Regions from separate parts of the Pseudomonas baetica genome, predicted to be linked through region 1. Evidence: predicted binding sites of a transcription regulator. Region 1 holds the regulator's gene; each other region holds the start of a gene.
What was found. The regulator sigma-54, encoded in region 1, starts transcription at its own class of promoters, with help from an activator protein. The targets are predictions, from matches to a motif close to ANTGGCATNNANNTTGCTNT.
Positions count from the first base shown of each region.

Region 1 (3,094 bases):
TGGGTCTTTTCCTTATGCTTTTTGAGTTGTTTATCCAGCTTGTCGGTTAATAAGTCGATCGCCGCGTACATATCGGTATGTTCCGCGTTGGCGACGACTTCATTGCCGGGAATATGCAGCGTGGCTTCGATTTTCTGCTTCAGTTTTTCGACACACATCGTGACTTGCACGTTAGTGATCTTGTCGAAATGGCGCTCCAATCGTTCGAGTTTTTCGCCGATATAAGCGCGCAGAGGTTCGGTCACTTCCAGTTGGTGTCCACTGATGTTGACTTGCATACAGCTTCTCCTTCGTTGCCAGTGCATAAAGCGGCAGGCCGGATAGCCTGCCACTGGAACGCTGTAACGTGGCTTACATCAACCGCTTGCGTTCGCTCGAAGGCGCGATCCCGAGGGATTCGCGGTACTTGGCGACGGTGCGGCGAGCCACCTGAATGCCTTGTGCCTCCAGTAAACCAGCGATCTTGCTGTCACTCAACGGCTTTTTCTGATTTTCCGCGGCAACCAGTTTTTTGATGATCGCGCGGATCGCCGTGGACGAGCATTCGCCGCCTTCGGAGGTGCTGACGTGGCTGGAGAAAAAGTATTTCAATTCATAGATACCGCGCGGGGTATGCATGAATTTCTGCGTGGTCACCCGTGAAATCGTCGATTCGTGCATGCCAACGGCTTCGGCGATGTCATGCAGAACCAGAGGCTTCATCGCTTCGTCGCCGTACTCCAGGAAGCCGCGCTGATGCTCGACGATCTGCGTGGCCACTTTCATCAGGGTTTCGTTGCGGCTTTGCAGGCTCTTGATGAACCAGCGTGCTTCCTGCAACTGATTGCGCATGAAAGTGTTATCGGCGCTGGTATCGGCACGGCGCACGAAACCTGCGTACTGTGCGTTGACCCGCAGGCGTGGCACCGACTCCTGATTGAGCTCGACCAGCCAGCGTTCGTTGTCCTTGCGCACGATCACGTCAGGTACGACGTATTCAGCTTCAGTGGACTCGATTTGCGAGCCCGGACGCGGGTTGAGGCTCTGCACCAGTTCGATGACCTGCCGCAACTCGTCTTCCTTGAGCTTCATGCGGCGCATCAACTGGCTGTAATCGCGGCTGCCGAGCAGGTCGATGTAATCGCTGACCAGGCGTTTGGCTTCAGCCAGCCACGGGGTCTTGGCCGATAGCTGACGCAATTGCAGCCGCAGGCATTCGCTGAGGTTGCGGGCGCCGATGCCGGCCGGTTCGAATTGCTGGATGCGGTGCAGGACGGCTTCGATTTCGTCCAGTTCGATGTCCAGTTCCGGGTCGAACGCCTCAAGGATCTCGTCGAGTGTTTCGTCCAGGTAACCCTGATTGTTGATGCAATCGATCAGGGTCACGGCGATCAGGCGATCGGTGTCGGACATCGGCGCGAGGTTCAATTGCCACAGCAGGTGACTTTGCAGGCTTTCGCCGGCGGAAGTGCGGGTGGTGAAGTCCCACTCGTCGTCATCGCTGCTGGGCAGGCTGCTGGCGCTGGTCTGGTAGACGTCTTCCCAGGCAGTGTCGACCGGAAGCTCATTGGGGATGCGCTCGTTCCACTCGCCGTCCTCAAGGTTATCCACCGTCGGGGCGGCTTCCTGATAGGACGGTTCCTGAATCTCGGTGTTGGGCTTCTGTTCGGCGTTATCGGCCAGTGGATCGGAGTTGTCGAAGTCGTCGCCTTCTTCTTGGCGTTCGAGCATCGGATTGGATTCCAGAGCCTCCTGGATCTCCTGTTGCAGATCCAGGGTCGACAATTGGAGCAGGCGGATGGCCTGTTGCAGCTGCGGTGTCATCGTCAGCTGCTGGCCCATTCTCAAGACTAGCGATGGTTTCATGGCAGGGGCTTAACACCTTATTCGCCGGCGCGCATGCGCCATCCACTACAGGGCGCCGAAGCGCCAAACTTAAGCAAATTATATGCCTGAAACTGAAGTGTTTGCCTAGAGCGCTGTAACAATTAAAGCGTATTAAATTCTGCTTGAATCGATACAGCGCCCGGGCGGCTCTCCCGGCACCAATATGCTTACAGGCGGAATTCGTGGCCCAGATACACTTCCTTCACCAGGTCGTTGGCGAGGATGGTTGCGGAGTCACCTTCGGCGATCAGTTGACCGTCGTTGACGATGTAAGCGGTTTCGCAGATGTCCAGCGTCTCACGCACGTTGTGATCGGTGATCAGCACGCCGATGCCTTTGGCTTTGAGGTGGTGGATGATCTGCTTGATGTCGCCGACCGAAATCGGGTCGACACCGGCGAACGGTTCGTCGAGCAGAATGAATTTCGGTGCGGTGGCCAGGGCGCGGGCAATTTCCACCCGGCGGCGCTCGCCACCGGACAGGCTCATGCCGAGGTTGTCGCGGATGTGGCTGATGTGGAATTCCTGCAGCAGGCTTTCCAGCTCTTTGCGACGACCGGCCTTGTCGAGTTCCTGACGGGTCTCGAGGATGGCCATGATGTTGTCGGCCACCGACAGTTTGCGGAAGATCGACGCTTCTTGCGGCAGATAGCCGATACCGGCCTTGGCGCGGCCGTGCATCGGCTGATGGCTGACGTCCAGATCATCGATCAGCACGCGGCCCTGATCGGCCTGCACCAGGCCGACGATCATGTAGAAGCAGGTGGTCTTGCCGGCGCCGTTAGGGCCGAGCAGGCCGACGATCTGACCGCTGTCGATCGACAGGCTGACGTCACGCACGACCTGGCGGCTTTTATAGGCTTTGGCCAGGTGCTGAGCTTTCAGAGTTGCCATTACTGGGTTTTCTCGTCGGTTTTCTTCTTCGGCTGGATCACCATGTCGATGCGCGGACGCGCTTCGGTGACCTTGCTGCCGGTGGCGCGACCGGCGCTGGCCAGCTTCTTCACGGTGTCGTAGACGATTTTCTCGCCCTGGGTGGTGTTGTTGTCCTTGTCGACAACCTTGGCCTTGTCGATCAGCACGACGCGGTTTTGCGCAGCGTGGTACTGGATCGTCACGCCCCAGCCCTGAACGGGTTTGCTGTCGCCAGCGGTTTGCAGTTGCTCGAAGTAGGCGAGGTTGCCCACCGACGTCACGACGTCGATGTCACCGGCCGGGGTGCGGGTGAT
Region 1 is NZ_PHHE01000001.1:2,297,098-2,300,191, reverse strand. It holds gene hpf (ribosome hibernation-promoting factor, HPF/YfiA family) at 1-278, opposite strand, end outside; gene ATI02_RS10550 (RNA polymerase factor sigma-54) at 352-1,845, opposite strand; gene lptB (LPS export ABC transporter ATP-binding protein) at 2,034-2,759, opposite strand; gene lptA (lipopolysaccharide transport periplasmic protein LptA) at 2,759-3,094, opposite strand, start outside.

Region 2 (3,094 bases), 730 kb from region 1:
ACAGCTTGACGGCGGTGTCGGGGGGCCGGTGACGCAGGCCACAGGCAAACAGCCCCGGGCACTTAGCTCGGTCGATAAACGCGCACATTGGCATGCCCCTCACTGAGCAAATGGTGGGCATGCAGGCGACTCATCACGCCTTTGTCGCAATACAGCAGGTACTGGCGAGTAGGGTCCAGTTCCTTGAAACGTGCGTTCACTGCATAGAACGGCATCGTCTGTACCTCTATGCCGGCAAGCTCCAGCGGTTCGTCTTCAGCGGCATCCGGGTGACGGATGTCGATGACGATCTGACCGGCCAGTGCTTCGCCGACTTCTTCAATTTGCAAATCCTGGCCCAATTCGTCGATGACTCGATCGATCGCCACCAGTTTGGCGTTGGCGAGCGCACGCTCGAGCACCGCCATGTCGAATTCTTTCTCTTCGTGCTCAACGCGGCCACGCTTGGCGGCAGTCTTCGGATTGACCGAGATGACCCCGCAGTATTCCGGCATGTGCCGGGCAAAATCGGCGGTGCCGATCTCGTTGGCCGTGTCGATGATGTCCTGCTTGTGGGCGACGATCAGCGGGCGCAGGACCAGTTTGTCGGTTACGCAATCGATCACCGACAGATTCGGCAGCGTCTGGCTCGACACCTGGGAGATCGCTTCACCGGTGACCAGCGCATCGATATGCAGGCGGTCAGCGATGGCGGAGGACGCGCGCAACATCATACGCTTCAATACGACGCCCATATGACTGTTATCGACTTTGCCGAGAATTTCGCCCAGCACTTCTTCAAATGGAACACTGACAAATAGCACGCGTTGCGAGCTGCCGTACTTCTTCCAGATGAAATGCGCGACTTCCATCACGCCCAATTCGTGGGCCCGCCCGCCGAGATTGAAGAAGCAGAAGTGCGCCATCAGGCCGCGGCGCATGATCTGGTAGGCCGCAACGGTCGAGTCAAAGCCGCCGGACATCAATACCAGCGTCTGCTCCAACGCACCAAGCGGGTAACCGCCGATGCCGTTGTGCTGGCTGTGGATGACAAACAACCGTTTGTCGCGAACTTCGATACGAACTTCGATTTGCGGCGCTTTTAGGTCAATCCCGGCGGCACCGCACTCACGGCGCAGCTTGCTGCCGACGTATTTTTCTACGTCCATCGAGCTGAACGTGTGCTTGCCTGCACGCTTGCAGCGCACCGAGAAAATCTTCCCGGCCAGCGCATCGCCGTAGTGCTGTTTGCACTTTTCGGTGATGTCGTCAAAGTCACCTAACGGGTACTCGTCGATCTGCAAAAAGTGCGCGATGCCCGGCATGCAGGTCAGACGCTCACCCATCTCTTTCAAGGCTTTGGGGTCGGTAACGCGGGTTTCCAGCTCGAGGTTGTCCCACACACCGTTCACCACCACAGCCGGGTCCAGATCGCGGAGCACGGCACGGATGTTCTTGGCCAGCTGGCGGATGAATTTCGTCCGGACAGGTCGGCTTTTGATGGTGATCTCGGGGAAGACTTTTACGATTAGTTTCATGAAAACAGCGCGCGCAGGGCCAGCCGAAAAAGGGGGGCGCGGATTATAGCGGAAATTGCTCAAGGTTTAACCAGTTAATGTGCAGAACGTTTTGCGCGCACCAAAACGGGTCATTTTTCAATTCGCACGCTACATTAGGGGGCGATATTTTCGCCTTCACGGCGCTTTGCACCTTTAGAAGCGTGAATTTGGGGCAAAAAACCCATGCTGGGGCACTGGCATGCAATTTGCTCCCTTGTGAGGCAGGTTGCCTTGGCAGAGTATCTGCGCCGGCATCACCCATATTAAGGGCATCCACTACCAAGCCCTAAGCCACCCGGAGGACACTATGTCGAAGTCGGTTCAACTCATCAAAGATCATGACGTCAAGTGGATTGATCTGCGCTTCACGGACACCAAAGGCACTCAGCACCACGTGACCATGCCGGCTCGCGATGCGCTGGAAGACGACTTCTTCGAAGTCGGCAAGATGTTCGACGGTTCCTCCATCGCGGGCTGGAAAGGCATCGAAGCCTCCGACATGATCCTGCTGCCGGACGACGAAACGGCCGTGCTCGACCCGTTCACCGAAGACGCGACCCTGATTCTGGTCTGCGACATCATCGAACCGTCGACCATGCAAGGTTACGATCGTGACCCGCGCGCCATCGCTCACCGCGCCGAGGAATACCTGAAGACCACCGGTATCGGTGACACTGTGTTCGCCGGTCCAGAACCAGAATTCTTCATCTTCGACGAAGTGAAGTTCAAGTCGGACATCTCCGGCTCGATGTTCAAAATCTACTCCGAACAAGGCTCGTGGATGTCCGACCAGGACATCGAAGGCGGCAACAAAGGTCACCGTCCAGGCGTCAAAGGTGGCTACTTCCCGGTTCCGCCGTTCGACCACGACCACGAAATCCGTACTGCCATGTGCAACGCACTGGAAGAAATGGGCCAGACCGTTGAAGTTCACCACCACGAAGTGGCAACTGCCGGTCAGAACGAGATCGGTGTCAAGTTCAACACCCTGGTGAAGAAAGCTGACGAAGTTCAGACGCTGAAATACGTTGTACACAACGTTGCCGACGCCTACGGCCGCACCGCTACCTTCATGCCGAAGCCGCTGTACGGCGACAACGGTTCGGGTATGCACGTACACATGTCCATCGCCAAAGATGGCAAGAACACCTTCGCTGGCGAAGGCTATGCGGGCCTGTCCGAAACCGCTCTGTACTTCATCGGCGGCATCATCAAGCACGGTAAGGCCCTGAACGGCTTCACCAACCCGGCTACCAACTCCTACAAGCGTCTGGTGCCAGGCTTCGAAGCTCCGGTCATGCTGGCCTACTCGGCCCGCAACCGTTCCGCCTCGATCCGTATTCCTTACGTCAACAGCCCACGCGGCCGTCGTATCGAAGCACGTTTCCCGGATCCGGCTGCCAACCCGTACCTGGCTTTCGCAGCTCTGCTGATGGCCGGCCTGGACGGTATCCAGAACAAGATCCACCCAGGCGATGCCGCTGACAAAAACCTGTACGACCTGCCGCCTGAAGAGGCGAAAGAGATCCCACAAGTTTGCGGCAGCCTGAAAGAAG
Region 2 is NZ_PHHE01000001.1:3,026,367-3,029,460, forward strand. It holds gene thiI (tRNA uracil 4-sulfurtransferase ThiI) at 63-1,517, opposite strand; gene glnA (glutamate--ammonia ligase) at 1,846-3,094, shown strand, end outside.
Region 2: glnA (glutamate--ammonia ligase) is a predicted target of sigma-54. The motif match lies at 1,732-1,751, and genes of this name have one in related genera.

Region 3 (3,094 bases), 2.1 Mb from region 1:
GGCAACTAAACCCACTCACTATCCCATGTGGGAGCGGGCTTGCTCGCGAAGGCGTCAGGTCCGTCACGACGAATTTGACTGACCTGACGCCTTCGCGAGCAAGCCCGCTCCCACAATTGTTTTGTGGTGCCATTTAATTCTCTCGTCCCTGAAATAAAACAGGCCCCGACACAAGTGCCGGGGCCCGTAATGGTCACCTCCGTGTGACCGTTCGCATGAACTCTAAAGTTGCGGCAGACGTATTGCTCGGCCCGTCTGTCGCGCCTTCTCCCGGTCCAGGCGAGAAGTCATGCCTTACTCGGCTTTCAGGCCGTCAGCGGAGACCGCTTTGACGCCTTTGATTTTCTTGGCGATTGCCACAGCAACGTCTTTCTGCGATTCGGTTACTGCAGCAGTCGACGACAGCGACACAACGCCTTTGTTGGTTTCAACTTTGATGTCAGTACCTGGGATGCCTTTTTCGGTGACCAGATCAGCTTTGACCTTGGTGGTGATCCAGGTGTCGGAAGTAGCTTCTTTTGCCTGAGTCACTTCACCGGCAGCCAGAGTCATTGGTGCCTGGGTAGCCTGGGTGGATTGTGCAAATGCACCGGAAGCCATGGTCAGGGTCAGCGCGGTAGCAGCAGCGGCAGTGATAGCGAACTTCTTCATACGAGTAACTCCTGTTTTTCTGGAAAGTCTGCTGGATGTCTTGTCAGCAGGGTTACTGGATACATTGCGAACGCTGTGCCAACTTTTCAATCGACACAAAAACCATATAAATCAACAGGTTACAAATAATGCAAAATTCCGGATTCATGCAAATTGCATGACCGGGGAAATATTCACATGCAAGTTGCGGTTTTTCGGAAAGTTCCTAAGGTGCTGAAATTATTGAAGCTTTTGAGAACCACTGCGCAATGAAAAATGCCCCGCAGTGCGGGGCATTCATCAGACATTGCCTGACATTACGTACCGGTGGCAGTGCAGCCTTTTGGCGAGTAATCCGGAGCCACTGTGGTACCACAGCTCCAAACGCCTGCGCCCGTGCCGGAGGAACGAGTCAGCGTAATGGTTTTGCCCAACACTGGCGCTGGAGCATTGGCGATCGTACAAACAATGGTTCCCGCGCCATCAGCGGCCGTACCTGAAGCCGTCAACGCACAATTTGAAGTGGTCGTGACCGTATCACCCTTCACGATGGCAAGCGTAGGGTTTGTCCCTTGATTGATGGTGTCCTCGAACGGCACTTTCAGCGCACTGATTTCCGCCAGCCCCGCCGTCACCTTGGACCGAGCCTGATACTTGGAATACTGCGGCAGGGCGATAGTCGCCAGAATCCCGATAATCGCCACAACGATCAGCAGCTCGATCAGAGTGAAACCTTGTTGTTTTGTCATAGACACGCTCCATGCATGAGTCGAAATCTCATGATCTGAGATGGACTCAGCATAGCCCATGCCAACAAGGTCAACGCCGCGAAGACTGAGTGCGCCCCTGACCCGCGCAGTTTCCTACAACCCGCAACCGCACTATCTGACACTTTTTGTCACCTGCACCGAGCGTGTTTGGCGCTGTCACTTGTCTAGGCTATAAGTCATGAACGGCAAGCGTGCGGAATCCCCATGAATGACATCGCTCTGAGCGGTCTGGCCAAGCAATTGGTGCAGGCCGAACTGCTCACGGAAAAAAGCGCCCAGCAGGCTTGGCAACAGGCCCAGCGCAATCGTCTGTCGCTGGTCAGTTATCTGGTGCAGAACAAACTGGTAAAGAGCGCGCAGGTCGCCGAGATTGCCTCCGAGCACTTCGGCATGGCGTTCCTCGACCTTAATTGCCTGGACAAGGAAACCCAGCCTAAAGGCCTGGTCAGTGAAAAACTGGTGCGCCAGCACCACGCCCTGCCCTTGTGGCGGCGCGGCAACAAACTGTTCGTGGGCATTTCCGACCCGAGCAATCATCAAGCGATCAACGACATCCAGTTCAGCACCGGGTTGAACACCGAAGCCATCCTGGTGGAGGACGACAAGCTCAGCGACGCGATCGAAAAATTCTTCGACACCCACGCCAGCGGTCTCGAAGACATGGCCGACGTCGATCTCGACGGCCTCGATGTCGAATCGATCGACGACAGCAAGCAGGACGCCATCGGCGTCATCGATGCCGACGATGCGCCGGTGGTGCGTTTCGTTCACAAGATGCTGCTCGATGCGATCAAGAGCGGCTCCTCCGACCTGCATTTCGAACCCTACGAAAAGAACTACCGCGTGCGGGTGCGCACCGACGGCATCCTGCGTGAGGTGGCCAAGCCGCCGATTCAACTGGCCGGGCGCATCGCCGCACGATTGAAAGTCATGGCCAGCCTCGACATCTCGGAACGGCGCAAACCGCAGGACGGGCGGATCAAGATGCGCCTGTCGAAGAGCAAGTCGATCGATTTCCGGGTCAACACCCTGCCGACCCTGTGGGGCGAAAAAGTAGTGATCCGGATCCTCGACCCCTCCAGCGCACAAATGGGCATCGATGCGCTTGGCTACGAGCCGGCGCAGAAAGACCTGTACATGGCCGCGCTCAAGCAGCCACAGGGAATGATTCTGGTCACCGGCCCCACCGGCTCGGGCAAAACCGTGTCGCTGTACACCGGGCTGAATATCCTCAACACCGTCGACATCAATATCTCCACCGCTGAAGACCCGGTGGAGATTAACATGGAAGGCATCAATCAGGTCAACGTCAACCCCAGGCAGGGGCTCGACTTTGCCCAGGCCTTGCGCTCGTTTCTGCGTCAGGATCCGGACGTGATCATGGTCGGCGAGATCCGCGATCTGGAAACCGCCGAGATCGCGATAAAGGCTGCGCAGACCGGCCACCTCGTATTGTCCACACTGCACACCAACAGCGCCGCCGAAACCCTGACCCGCCTGCACAACATGGGCATCCCCGGCTTCAACATCGCCACCTCTGTCAGCCTGATCATCGCCCAGCGGCTGGCGCGCAAGTTGTGCAGCCACTGCAAGAAACCCATCGAGATTCCTCGTGAGACCTTGCTCAAGGAAGGCTTCCCCGAGGAACGCATCGGCCATTTCACGATCTACGAGCCGGTCGGTTGCGATCACTG
Region 3 is NZ_PHHE01000001.1:4,445,017-4,448,110, reverse strand. It holds gene ATI02_RS20605 (DUF2845 domain-containing protein) at 1-9, shown strand, start outside; gene ATI02_RS20600 (BON domain-containing protein) at 295-651, opposite strand; gene ATI02_RS20595 (pilin) at 948-1,379, opposite strand; gene pilB (type IV-A pilus assembly ATPase PilB) at 1,605-3,094, shown strand, end outside.
Region 3: ATI02_RS20595 (pilin) is a predicted target of sigma-54. The motif match lies at 1,426-1,445, and genes of this name have one in related genera.

Region 4 (3,094 bases), 1.4 Mb from region 1:
ACGCTCAGCTACGCAAGATCATCAAGACCCGGGGCCACTTCCCGACGGATGACGCAGCGACCAAGCTGATCTGGCTTGGGCTGCGTAACATCACGGCAAACTGGGGCTCGGCGGCTCATGACTGGAAGAGTGCGATGAACCAATTTGCGATTCTGTACGGAGATCGATTTATCAGGCCGACCTGGTAAAACCCGGCCTGCCTGACGGCAGGCCATTACCGGCCCGCACACAAAAAATCTGACACTCTCTGGCGAACCGGAGCAAAAGGAACCCGGCAGACCCGAAGGCCTCCCACGCACAACCGCCATGAAACGATGTGGCGGTAAATGTAGCCGCCATCATGGTTGTCGTGCGCCTTAAGCTGCTCGGGTCGCCAAACCCGGTGCTGAACATTCAGCATCGGGTGAGCTTAGAAACCTGGACTTTTCGGCGCAATCGGACGGCGGTGGTGCAGGTTGTAGGACGTTGCCGGGATGGTTGAAGGGCTGGAGATCAAAAGATCGCAGCCTTCGGCAGCTCCTACAGGGGGGGCGGATTATTCAGCGGGCGGTGTCAGCTTTGCTTCCATCTCGGCCACTTTCGCTTCGAGGCTTTCGAGGCGAGCGCGAGTGCGGGCCAGCACGACCATCTGACTATCGAACTCTTCACGGCTGACCAGATCGAGTTTGCTGAAGGCGCTCTGCAGCAGCATCTTGAACTGGCTTTCGATTTCGGCTTTCGGCAGCGGGGTGTCGCCGCTGAACAGGCGGGAGGCGGTGCCGCTCAGGGCGTCGAGGAAGTCTTTGGGCGCGAGCATGGGAAGTGTCCTGTAAACAATGGCCGGCAGTGTATCACGCAGTGTCTATAGTCAATCTCGCAGGCAGGGATGCACGCTTTTCGCGCAGGCGGACGGACGGCGACGCACCGTTGTTGTGCGTATCCGCGACGCCTTTTGCACGGGAGCGCCTGCGGCAGCGGCCAAGGGATTGAAATCAGTGGGTTTTGGCGAGATGGCAAGGTTTCTGCTTAGTCACCTGTGACCCATGCACTGATGCAGTCGCTGTGACGAATGCAGTGCGGCAGGCGGAACGGGGAGTTTCGTCTGATGCGGTTAGCTGGCGTCAGTCGGGCGGTCAAGGCCGACGATGCGTTACAAAGCCAGGCACTGCGCTTAGACTTGAGTCGGGTTTGTTTTCCTGGGGCAAGTCCACCAATTCGGGAGAGAGTTTCATGAAGCTAGTCACTGCCATCATCAAGCCGTTCAAGTTGGACGACGTGCGCGAGTCGCTGTCCGAAATCGGCGTGCAGGGCATTACCGTTACTGAAGTCAAAGGCTTCGGCCGGCAGAAGGGTCACACCGAGCTGTATCGCGGCGCGGAATATGTGGTCGATTTTCTGCCCAAGGTGAAAATCGACGTGGCCATCGACGACAAGGATCTGGATCGGGTGATCGAGGCGATCACCAAGGCGGCCAACACCGGCAAGATCGGTGACGGCAAGATCTTCGTGGTCAATCTGGAACAGGCGATTCGCATCCGTACCGGCGAAACCGATACCGACGCGATTTAACGCCGCCACAAACCCCAACGCCCCAGGAGAAAACAATATGACTCTGCGTAAATTCGCAGGGCTAGGAGCCCTGTTGTCCATCGTAATGCCAAGCCTTGCAATGGCGGCAGACGAAGTGGCGGCCCCAGTCCTCAATTCCGGCGACACTGCCTGGATGCTCACCTCGACAGCCCTCGTGCTGTTCATGACCATCCCGGGCCTGGCGCTGTTCTACGGCGGCATGGTTCGCTCGAAAAACATTCTTTCCGTGATGATGCAGTGCTTCGCCATTACCGGTCTGATCAGCATCCTGTGGGTCATTTATGGCTACAGCATTGCGTTCGACACCACCGGCATGGAGCAGGGCGTCGTCAACTTCAACTCGTTCTTCGGCGGCATGGGCAAGGCGTTCCTCGCCGGTGTCACGCCTTCGAGCGTGACTGGCCCGGCCGCGTTGTTCCCTGAGGCGGTGTTCATCACCTTCCAGATGACCTTCGCGATCATCACCCCGGCGCTGATCGTCGGTGCGTTCGCCGAGCGGATGAAGTTCTCCGCGATGCTGATCTTCATGGGCATCTGGTTCACCCTGGTTTACGCACCGATTGCGCACATGGTCTGGTCCGGCAACGGCGGCCTGATGTGGGACTGGGGCGTGCTCGACTTCGCGGGCGGCACCGTGGTGCACATCAACGCCGGTGTGGCCGGTCTGATTGCCTGCCTGGTATTGGGCAAGCGCAAAGGCTTCCCGACCACCCCGATGGCCCCGCACAACCTCGGCTATACCCTGATGGGCGCGGCGATGCTGTGGGTCGGCTGGTTCGGCTTCAACGCTGGCTCCGCTGCGGCGGCCAACGGCACTGCCGGTATGGCGATGCTGGTCACTCAGATTGCTACTGCCGCCGCCGCGCTGGGCTGGATGTTCGCGGAGTGGGTCACCCACGGCAAACCAAGCGCTCTGGGCATCGCCTCGGGTGTGGTTGCCGGTCTGGTGGCGATCACTCCGGCTGCCGGTACCGTGGGCCCGATGGGCGCACTGGTGATCGGTCTGGCGGCGGGCGTGGTGTGCTTCTTCTGCGCCACCACCCTGAAACGCAAACTCGGTTATGACGACTCCCTCGACGCATTTGGCGTACACGGTATCGGCGGTATCCTCGGCGCAATCCTCACCGGTGTGTTCGCTGCACCTGCTTTGGGTGGTTTCGGCACCGTTACCGATATCGGCGCGCAAGTCTGGATTCAGGTCAAAGGCGTTGGCTTCACGGTGATCTACACCGCGATCGTCACCTTCATCATCCTCAAGGTTCTGGACGCCGTCATGGGTCTGCGTGTAACCGAGGAAGAAGAGTCGGTGGGCCTGGATCTGGCACAACACAACGAACGCGGCTACAACCTGTAAGTACGCGCACTAAAAAACTTGCCCGGTTCGCCGGGCATTTTTTTGTCTGGAATTTGTCATTCAAGACACTGCTGAAAGGATTTTTCGTACGCCTTTAGTCGCGTTTACGACGGGTGTTTTTCTGCGGGCAATGGCTTACATCATTGCAGGAATATTAGGGCCTTTGTTTTT
Region 4 is NZ_PHHE01000001.1:3,695,585-3,698,678, forward strand. It holds gene ATI02_RS16810 (IS256 family transposase) at 1-188, shown strand, start outside; gene ATI02_RS16815 (accessory factor UbiK family protein) at 536-796, opposite strand; gene glnK (P-II family nitrogen regulator) at 1,210-1,548, shown strand; gene ATI02_RS16825 (ammonium transporter) at 1,586-2,923, shown strand.
Region 4: glnK (P-II family nitrogen regulator) is a predicted target of sigma-54. The motif match lies at 989-1,008, and genes of this name have one in related genera.